DNA from 2 places in the Pectobacterium artocarpous genome. Region 2 is predicted to be linked to the other one. Evidence: predicted binding sites of a transcription regulator. Region 2 holds the regulator's gene; the other holds the start of a gene.
What was found. The regulator CRP, encoded in region 2, controls carbon source genes, mostly activating them, when cyclic AMP is high. The targets are predictions, from matches to a motif close to ATGTGANNNNNNTCACAT.
Positions count from the first base shown of each region.

Region 1: the regulator CRP is predicted to act here: its motif matches at 2,380-2,397, upstream of azuC (stress response protein AzuC).

Region 1 is NZ_JBJXVK010000009.1:86,754-92,048, forward strand. Features, by position in the region: gene ACKQAD_RS07935 (energy transducer TonB) at 1-222, opposite strand, end outside; gene ACKQAD_RS07940 (ExbD/TolR family protein) at 224-625, opposite strand; gene ACKQAD_RS07945 (multidrug efflux MFS transporter) at 920-2,131, opposite strand; gene azuC (stress response protein AzuC) at 2,524-2,601, shown strand; gene ACKQAD_RS07955 (cytosine permease) at 3,243-4,559, opposite strand; gene ACKQAD_RS07960 (helix-turn-helix transcriptional regulator) at 4,574-5,263, opposite strand; gene ACKQAD_RS07965 (GNAT family N-acetyltransferase) at 5,293-5,295, opposite strand, start outside.
Region 2 is NZ_JBJXVK010000003.1:210,899-216,193, forward strand. Features, by position in the region: gene ACKQAD_RS03035 (aminodeoxychorismate synthase component II) at 425-1,000, shown strand; gene argD (bifunctional acetylornithine/succinyldiaminopimelate transaminase) at 1,120-2,346, shown strand; gene crp (cAMP-activated global transcriptional regulator CRP) at 2,502-3,134, opposite strand; gene ACKQAD_RS03050 (OsmC family protein) at 3,507-3,914, shown strand; gene ACKQAD_RS03055 (phosphoribulokinase) at 3,955-4,824, opposite strand; gene ACKQAD_RS03060 (YheU family protein) at 4,950-5,186, opposite strand; gene ACKQAD_RS03065 (hydrolase) at 5,183-5,295, opposite strand, start outside.

The sequences.
Region 1 (5,295 bases), on a different contig from region 2:
CGGAATCGGCTCGGGTTCTGGCATCGGTTCGGGTTCCGGCTCAGGGCGCGGCTCGGGCTGGGGAATCGGTTCCGGTTCAGCCAGTGTGAGCGCCATGACCGTTTCGTCGTATTGCTGCTGAACTTTCAGCGGCGGCTGTTGGCTGGCGAAGAACAGACAGGTAGCAAAGACCGGCAACGGCAACCAACTGATGGCGTGGCGTGAGCGATAGAGCAGATACATGTCACGATTTCCGGGTAGCGATAGAAATGGACGAGAACCCACCCTGACGCAGGGTATCCATGACGGTCACCAGTCGCTCAACCTCGACGCTTTTATCGCTGTTGATAATGATGGTGGTTTGCTGGTCTTGCTGCTGTTGCAGCGTCGTAACAAGATCGCTTAGCGTCATCGGCTGTCCGTCCAGCTCCAGATGATCCTGTGCACCAAGCGTGATGATCGCTTTTTTCTGCGGCTTGAGTTGCTGCGCGCTGCCAGCGGCCGGGAGCTGGGTTTTCAGGCCCAGCGCAGGAATAACGTTCATGCTGATCAGCACAAAAAAGACCAGCAGGAACATCATCACATCGATCATCGGAACTAAATCGATGTGGGCTTTTTGCTTCTTGGGTTCGTTCCAGTTTCTCATTACTCACTTCCCTACAGGCGCGAATGTCTGAATGTCTGAACAGGGCAATCCGCGTGGCGCCGAAACAAAGCAGCCAATATAGGTAGGGTTTGTTTAAGTTTTTTTACATTTATGTGATTAATTTTTCATATTTATGCGAATTGATGGTGATTTTTTGCCAAAAATAAGTTTTTTTGATGTTTATGTATCATTTTCTAACAACCAAAGGGGAATAGCCAAAAAAGGGAGAGACACAGGTGGTGGGGGGATAACGGCGAAAAATGTATGGCCAGCGGGGAGCCGCGGGCCTGATAGTTATGCTTTTCCCGGTGGTTTCCTGAAGGTGGGAAGTTTCCTGAAAGCGAAAAAGAGCTGTAGCGTGTTGCACAGCACCAGAAAGGCGGTGATGACGAACACCCAGCGGAATCCCATCATGGCGGACACACCGGAACCGACCAGCGGCCCCAGTACATTGCCCAGATACATGAATGACTGGTTATAGCCGAAGATACGGCCTGTCACCTGCTGGCTGCTGTATTTGACCAACAGCGCCTGCACGGTTGGCATCAGTGCGCCATCGGCAAAACCCAGCATAAAGCGGAGGATACCGAGCTGCGTGGGGCTTTTTACTGTCGCCATGACCAGAAACAGCAGCACGCTGAGCGCCAGTGCGGCGATCAGGACGCGATGAGCGCCTATCCGGTCACCTAAACGACCCAGGCGCGGTGCGGATAGCAGGGCAGACACGCCGGGGATAGCGGCAATCACGCCACTGATAAAAGCAATGTTGTCCGTGCCGGGCGTCAGATCGCGGATGAACAGGGTGAGGATGGGGCTGATGGAACCGTTCGCCATCTGGATCATCATCGTCGTAATAAACAGACAGATAATGAGTGCCGGGTACGGCAGAGAAGCAAAGACGGCTTTCCCGCTGAGCCGGTTCTCTTTGGTGACCTTAACCATGCTCTCTTTAATCGCGAAAAGCGTAATCAGGAAGCTGGTAAACAGCATACCGCCGGTGATGAAAAAGACGATACGTAGCCCGATATAATCGGCCATAAAGCCGCCGAATAAGGGGCCGAGAATGACTCCGACGATCTGCCCGGTCGATAGCATACCCAATGCCCAGCCGCTTTTTTCACGCGGAACCTGCGACGCGATTAGCGCCATCGCATTGGGAATATACCCGGAGGTCAGCCCCATAAGCGTGCGCAGGATGAACAGGTGCCACACGTTGGTCGCTAGCCCTTGTAACGACATCACGATCGCCATGCTAAGCGCGGCGCGCAGCAGCATAAGTTTGCGGCCTTTACGGTCGGCGAGGCTTCCCCACAGTGGCGCAACGGCGGCAGAGACGAGAAAAGACGAACTGAAAATTAAGCCGGACCACAGGCTCCGCGATTCGTGCGAGTGAACGCCAAGCTGCTCAATGTACAGCGGCAGAAAGGGTAATATCTGGCTCATCGCCAGCCCGGTGAAAAAGCATCCCAGCCAGGCAGAGAAGAGGTTAAGTTTCCAGATTTCCATGGGGGGCGGAATAGGCCTTCATCAGCGAATAACCAATGGCGAAACCGTGGTGACTGCGCGCAAAAAAAAGTGTGCTAACCGACAGTGAATGGTGCTCAATTAATAACGGGCAGTGACTAAAATTTCGCCTTTCATCATGAGCATAGCATAGCCAGCGGCGTAGTGGTCACTGAGGGTAGTGATTCGCAACAAAAGAAAATCAGCATGGGGAGAAGGTGAACTGAGTGAAAGCCGCGGTGAATTTAATTGTGTGATAGATGTCACAAAAAATTAGCTTTTGAACAACAGGAGTTGTACAATTCACCACCATAAGGCAGTCCACTGCCAAGTAAGGCAAGAGCAACTCCATCGCGTCATCAGAATAACGAGCTAGGTAAAACAAGGTGAAAAAAGTGCGTAATTTCTTTAAAAAAATGTTGGCGGCTTACCTGAATACTTATAAAGACGTTCCGCCCGGCGCACTGTTCTAAGAATCTGTGCTATGCATGAAGCAGGCCGCTATTATAATGGTGGCCTGCTTTTTTATGGGATCGGCATGGTTGCCGGATCGTTTTTTAGCCCAGGGAAGCGGGTAATGGCTGATCTGCTCTGTACTATGCCACGGAATTTGACGGTGATTTGCATCGCGCCACTGTCTGGGAACCGCCGGACGCTGTTGTAGCCGCACCTGCTGCGAAGCCTGATCGAACGGGACAGAGAAGTGGAGGAGATTGGTACTGGCACCAACACCTGGCTCAAGCGTCGTGGTTCTCAGCAGACGGCCAGTGTTATTCTGGTTGGGCTGTATTACACTTTAGCTGCCGTAGGTTGAACGATAAAAACGACCACGATCGAAACCATCACAGTTTTATTATTTTACGGAAGGATATTTCCGTTGATAGATAAGGCCCATACCAAGGCCATCATGGCCTATATCCGTCATATTTCAAGTTATCTGTACGTTGGCTTTTCTCTCTCACCTCAGTCACTTACTGATGTAAGCTCTGTGGATTCACTGCGTCGCCGCCTGCATGTAATTAGAATTATTTAGGATCTATTTTTCTTAAGTAAAAAATATATCGGCCTCTGTAAGAAGAGGCCGATATAGATTAATTTTGTCTTGTTACCTGTTTCATTTTACGTTTTGGTTATGTTCGAGTTTCCTAAAATACACATGGCTATTGGTGTAATACTTTATTAGCCAATAAAGCAAACTGGCTGCCAGTAACGAATTAAATGCCGGTATGCCCCACTCGAAGGCTAATCCAACGATGGCACCGACAATGCTGGCAATAATAGCAGGCCAACCAATCAGAGGTGTTTGTGCGCTGTCAGGTAATTGGCCTTCGGCACGGCTGGCATCGAGCAGCGCCCTGTGAGTGCGTAAAATATAATAGTCAACCAGCATCACGCCGATAATGGGGGGGAATAGCACGCCTAATAATGTCAGGAAATCGATAAAGCGATCCAAAATACCGGCGACGGAAAGCGCTGTGCCGATGAGGCCAATCACCAGCGTGATCGAGACATAGCGTAATTTTTTCCCCGTGACGCCTTCTATAGCATTGGCGATTCCCAATGAGGAAGAGTAAAGGTTGATATCGTTTACTCTCAGTGTCGAAAATATAACGGCAATCAGCCCGATACCACCAGCAGCCTGAGACATGATTGTTACAACGTCTGCGGTATTGAGCGCGCGGGCAATAATGATGGCGAGGCCATTCACAATGAATTCCCCGACGATAATCGACAACATCGTCATCCAGAAAACGTGTTTTCCTGTTTGGGAATAGCGCGTCATATCTGGGGTAATTAAACTGGCGACGATGCAGCCGCCTACGACCATTGTCGCACCGGCGCTAATGGAAATTGCCGCACCGTTAGGCGCAGAAGCGATCAGCTCGGCAATATTGTGGCCGGAGAGCGTCATGATTGAGATATAGCCGACGACGATAACAAACATCGGTACGGCGATTTTGGCTGTGAAACGTAGTGCCCTGAAACCAAAGGCAACCAGCAGCGTCAGCGCAATACCCGATAGGGAGGCAGACCAGCCAAAGCTGAGTTTATCCGCCATCGCAAAATTGAGCGCTTTGGCGAATACGGCGTTCTGGACACCGAACCAGCCGATGAGGCTAACGGCGATAACCAGGCCAATCAGGACGGAACCAATGCGGCCAAAGCCACACCAGCGTGCGAGCAGGCTGCCCGACATGCCTTCTTTCATCCCCGCGTAGCCCAGACCCACCGTCACCACGCCAAAAATGGCGCTGCCAATAAAGATGGCGACAAATGCCTGGCTTAGCGTCATGGAATGGCCGAGCACCGCACCTAACATAAACTGATCTAGCGCGGTTAACATGCCGATGTGGACTAATGCCACATTTAAAAAAGGCAACCGAACACTCAGCGGGACGCGGCTGACGGGATAATCATCTATTTTTTCCATATCAATATGTTCTCTTATATAAATTGAATGCCTTTCTCTATGAGAGAGTTAGGAATATAACCATCGATTCCAAGATGGCGACAAAATTCCTCAAATTGAGGTAAAGAATGTGCTTCTGCTTTTTGATACATATTATATATTCTGTTCTCTATTGTTTTCGGTGATACGTTCATCTTTCTGGCAATTTCTTTATTTGATAAACGCTGCAATAGCAGAAATATAATATCCAGTTCTGATTGAGTGAAAATACTGGTTGTTAATTCTGTTTGTAGCGTGGTCGGTTTCTTTTGGTCTATATAGATGAGCGGAGAGCGCGTATCCAGAGGAATGGCATTCCACATCGTCCCAATGCAACGCTTATTTTCATCAAAGATGGGGATCTTTTCGCTAACGAAGGGTGTCAGTGTTTTCTTCCCATACCAATAGTGTGTTTCGATGACAGTGACTCTCTGCTCACTATTTTCTGTCAACCTGTCATGCTTTTTTAAATCGTCAGAGAGTTCTGCCCAACTGGCAGGAAATTCATCATCTAGTCGTCCCTCAATATCAAAACGCGTTGGTGTACTGGTATAAAGGTAAGCGGCTTTGTTCATGTAAACATGGCGTGATGATAAGTCTTTAATACCCCAAGGTTCATTTAAACACTCCATCATAATAATCAGATTACGAATATAATCAGTCATGTTTTTTTGTGATGATGGCATCCTGCCCTCCCTAATAGGCCAGAATTAATTCA
Region 2 (5,295 bases):
GCATATATAGGCGCGAAGTGGGGGAATGATTTAACTCACTAATAAATAATAATTTTTAATCTAGCCATGAAAATCAGGTGGGGGAAGCCGTGATCCCTGAGTAAGTGGGGGGAAGGTGGGGGATGGCTTTCTGTTCCCGATCGAGTGAGTCATGGAAAAATCACCCACATAAGAAAGATGAGCGCCAGCCCCTCCCAAAAAAGGGGCTGGCGCGGTGTAATGTGTCCTGCCGTAGGGGCATCGATATCCTTAGCGTTTTGTGAACGTCAATTTCTTGTCATCCCTTTCATGCCGGAGACAGGTACAATGGCTTTAACCGCTTTATCCCATAAGCATGTATCGAAAAAAATTGCGGGTATTTGTGCGGGTATGGAAAGAAAGATTAAATGATATGTTTATTATTTATCAATAAGTTAAGTAAAATATGCTGCTAATCATCGATAACTACGACTCCTTTACCTACAACCTTTACCAATACTTTTGTGAGCTTGGCGCACAGGTCTTGGTGAAGCGTAATGATGAACTCACACTGCGTGAGATTGAACAGCTTGCGCCTGAGCGATTGGTCATTTCACCGGGCCCTTGTACGCCGGATGAGGCGGGCATTTCATTGGCTGCTATCCGTCACTTTGCCGATAAATTACCGATTCTGGGCGTGTGCCTTGGCCATCAGGCGATGGGGCAGGCGTTCGGCGCGCATGTGGTGCGTGCAAGACAGGTTATGCACGGGAAAACTTCTGCGATTGCGCACAATGATACGGGGATTTTCACGGGACTGGCTCAGCCTTTGACGGTTACCCGTTATCATTCACTCATCATTGATGCTTCCTCGCTACCCGATTGCTTTGAGGTCACGGCCTGGAGCGAACATGAAGGTAAGCATGACGAGATTATGGGAATCCGCCATCGCTCGCTTCCGCTGGAAGGTGTGCAGTTTCATCCAGAAAGCATTCTCAGCCAGCAAGGGCATCAACTTTTGGATAATTTCCTTAAAATTTAGCGAGATAGAAAGTTATTCTCTACAGTAGCCGATTTAATATTGCCTGTAATTGATTTTTTATGCATATTTATTGACTATATTTTCATTTCGACATAATGGACAGCAGAGTGAGGCAGCAAATGGCAGCAGAGCAGAAAGCAGTGACACGGGATACTCACGATAAAGTGATTTTGCCGGTTTATGCACCCGCGAAGTTTGTACCAGTGAAAGGTAAAGGGAGCCGCGTCTGGGATCAAGATGGCCGTGAGTATATCGATTTCTCCGGCGGCATTGCGGTTACGGCACTGGGTCACTGTCATCCTGCGCTGGTGAACGCATTGCAGCAACAGGGTGAAAAGCTGTGGCACACCAGCAATATTTTCACCAACGAACCTGCGCTACGCCTCGCCAGCAAATTGATTGATGCCACTTTTGCCGACCGCGTGTTCTTTGTTAATTCTGGTGCTGAGGCTAACGAAGCCGCTTTCAAACTGGCGCGCCACTATGCGGTTAAACGCCATAGTCCTTATAAAACCAAGATCATCGCTTTCTATAATGCGTTCCATGGCCGCACGCTGTTTACCGTTTCAGTTGGCGGACAGCCTAAATATGCCGATGGTTTCGGGCCTAAGCCTGCGGATATTGTCCATGTTCCTTTCAACGATCTGGCTGCGGTCAAAGCGGTGATGGACGATCACACCAGTGCCGTCGTGCTGGAGCCGATTCAGGGTGAGGGCGGTATTACGCCTGCGACACCTGAATTTTTACAAGGTGTTCGCGATCTGTGCGATCAGCATAAGGCGCTGCTGGTGTTTGATGAAGTGCAGAGCGGAATGGGGCGCACTGGCAAACTATTCAGCTACATGCACTACGGCATTACGCCGGATATTCTCACCACCGCTAAAGCGCTGGGTGGCGGCTTCCCGATTAGTGCGATGCTGACGACGGAAGAAATTGCCTCTGTGATGACGGTCGGGGTACATGGAACCACCTATGGCGGTAACCCGCTGGCCTGTGCGGTGGCGGAAGCTGCGCTGGATATCATCAATACGCCAGAAGTGCTGTCAGGCGTGGCGGATCGGCACGCTCGCTTTGTCAGTGAGCTGGAAAAAATCAACCAACAGTACGGTGTATTTGAACAGGTGCGCGGTATGGGGCTGCTGTTGGGGGCAGAACTGAAATCGCAGTGGCATGGCCGTGCGGGCGAGTTTCTGGCTGCTGCAACGGCTCAGGGCCTGATGGTGTTGATGGCGGGTCCGAACGTCATCCGCTTTGTGCCGTCTTTGATCATTGATGAAGACGACATTGTGCAGGGGATGGAGAAGTTCGCCAAAGCCGTCGCACAGGTTGTTAACGCAGCAAACTGAGTGATGTTCTTAAAAGAGCAGCGATAAAAAACGTAGGGAACGTTTTTCCACGCCGCTTGCGACGGTCTGTAAGGGGGAGCAGGGATGGCACACCATAAAAAAGCGTGAGGCCGAGGCTTCACGCTTTTTTGTTGGTAGGGTAGAGCAACAGGGATTTAGCGAGTGCCGTAAACGACAATTGTCTTACCGTGCGCAGAGATCAGGTTCTGGTCTTCTAACATTTTCAGAATGCGGCCCACGGTTTCACGCGAGCAGCCAACGATTTGCCCAATTTCCTGACGGGTAATTTTTATTTGCATACCATCTGGATGCGTCATGGCATCAGGTTGTTTAGCCAGGTTGAGTAGGGTTTGGGCAATACGGCCAGTTACATCAAGGAAGGCGAGGTTGCCGACTTTCTCTGAGGTAACCTGGAGTCTGCTTGCCATTTGTGCAGACAGACGCATGAGGATATCTGGGTTAACCTGGATTAGCTGGCGGAATTTTTTATAGGAAATTTCAGCCACTTCACAGGCGGTTTTTGCCCGCACCCAAGCGCTGCGTTCCTGACCTTCTTCAAACAGGCCGAGCTCACCAATAAAATCGCCCTGATTGAGGTAGGAAAGAATCATTTCCTTGCCTTCTTCATCTTTGATTAGCACTGCGACAGAGCCTTTCACGATGTAGTAAAGCGTTTCTGCTTTTTCACCTTGGTGAATAAGCGTGCTCTTCGATGGATACTTGTGGATATGACAATGGGAAAGGAACCATTCGAGAGTTGGGTCTGTTTGCGGTTTGCCGAGAACCATTCGCTATCATCCTCTGTTGTAATTCACTGCGCAAATTACAGGGGTCAGAGTTCCCTGTACGGCGTGTTTAACTGCTAAAAAAACAAAATTCAGTCTAGGCAGAATGACGTCAGGGAATATACTGGAACCACTGACCCTTGATTTTCCGGTGCTGCCTTGCCGCACCGTAAACGTGGCTGGGTATATCTGGCTACGTCATCATCTTCTTCGTTTCTGGGTTTGTCCAGAAAAGGTCTATTCTATTTTCGTTTTAACACAGCTTTAAGGATGTGTCTTGTGTTGTCTCGCTTCAGCATGACAAAGCTCTGATTAACGCTGATTTTTGTACAGTAACGGTATAAATTTTCAAAAAATTTTTAGTGGAGAGGCACCATGCAGGCACGGGTAAAATGGGTTGAAGGCTTAACGTTTTTGGGCGAATCCGCGTCAGGACATCAGGTGTTGATGGACGGCAATTCCGGCGATAAAGCGCCCAGCCCGATGGAAATGGTGTTGATGTCTGTGGGGGGATGCAGCGCGATTGATGTGGTTTCGATTCTGCAAAAAGGCCGCAACGATGTAGCGGATTGTGAGGTGAAACTGACGTCAGCGCGCCGGTCTGAAGCGCCGCGTTTATTTACCCATATCAATCTGCATTTTATCGTGACGGGAAAAGGGCTGACCGACAAAATCGTTGAACGCGCTGTAGCCCTGTCGGCGGAAAAATACTGCTCTGTGGCACTGATGCTGGGCAAGGCCGTTGAGGTGACGCATAGTCACGAAATTCGGGTGCTGGCTTAATCTCTTTCTCTGGGCACGACATTGCCGCGCCCAGTTTCGCTTATTCGATGGTTTTCCCTTCCATTAACCGCTGCACCAGCGGTGCCATGATGAGTTCCATCGCTAGCCCCATTTTCCCGCCGGGAACGACCAACGTATTGATGTGGGAGATAAATGATCCCTGCAACATGGCGAGCAGATAGGGGTAATCAATATTATCCAGGCCCTGAAAATGAATAACGACAAAGCTCTCGTCCAGCGACGGAATCGACTTGGCGGCGAACGGATTGGAGGTGTCCACGGTGGGCACGCGCTGGAAGTTGATGTGTGTGCGAGAGAACTGCGGCGTAATATAGGTGATGTAGTCTTCCATGGATCGCACGACGGAATCCATTACCGCTTCACGCGAGTGACCGCGCTCATTGACGTCGCGTATCAGCTTTTGGATCCATTCCAGATTGACGATCGGCACCACGCCGACGAGCAAATCGACATGCTGTGCTACGTCGTTTTGTTCGGTAACCACGCCACCGTGTAGCCCTTCATAAAACAGGATATCGGTGGGTTCCGGCATCCGCTCCCACGGCGTGAAGGTTCCGGGAACTTGATTGTACGGAATGGCTTCATCGTAGGTATGAAGATATTTACGCGTTTGGCCACGACCGTGCAGACCATATTCGATAAACGACTGTTCCAGCAGGCTGAAGTCATTCGCTTCCGGGCCGAAATAGCTGATATGGCGGCCTAAATCACGTGCTTTGCGAATGGCCATATCCATTTCCGGGCGGGTATAGCGGTGAAAACTGTCCCCTTCCAACTGGGCGGCGCGCAGATTAAGTTGCTGGAAAATCTTACGGAAAGCCAGACTGGTTGTCGTTGTTCCTGCCCCGCTAGAGCCGGTAACCGCAATAATCGGATGCTGATGTGACATAAGGCGCGTAACTCCGTGATCGCGATACACGCATCGGCTGAGAGCCTGCGCGCATCCTCAAAAATGACGTAAGTTTTTATCATTGTTAGCATGTTTGGCGCATTCTTTCACGCCTTTCGGCATACTCAATAAGGGGCATGGCCTCCTGCATTGAGCTGGCTGCGCGGCATAATATTGAGGGTTTCATGTAGTTCGGACCACACCAAAACGACCTGGCCAGATTTGAGCTGGAGGCGGATATCTTCCACTTTCTGCGCCAATGAGCGCTCCTGTTCGCCATAATCGGTACCTTCCCGCAGGACGAAAGATTCGATGATGTTATCCAGCGTTTCTGGATCGAGCTGTTGCCAGGGAATAATCACGCGATTCCTCCTGAATAAAAAGTTCCTGAGTGAAAGGTTCCTGAAGAATCGGTGGCGTGGTCCAAAAACGGGCTAAGCCAGTTGGGAATGCGCTGTTCCAGCCACATTT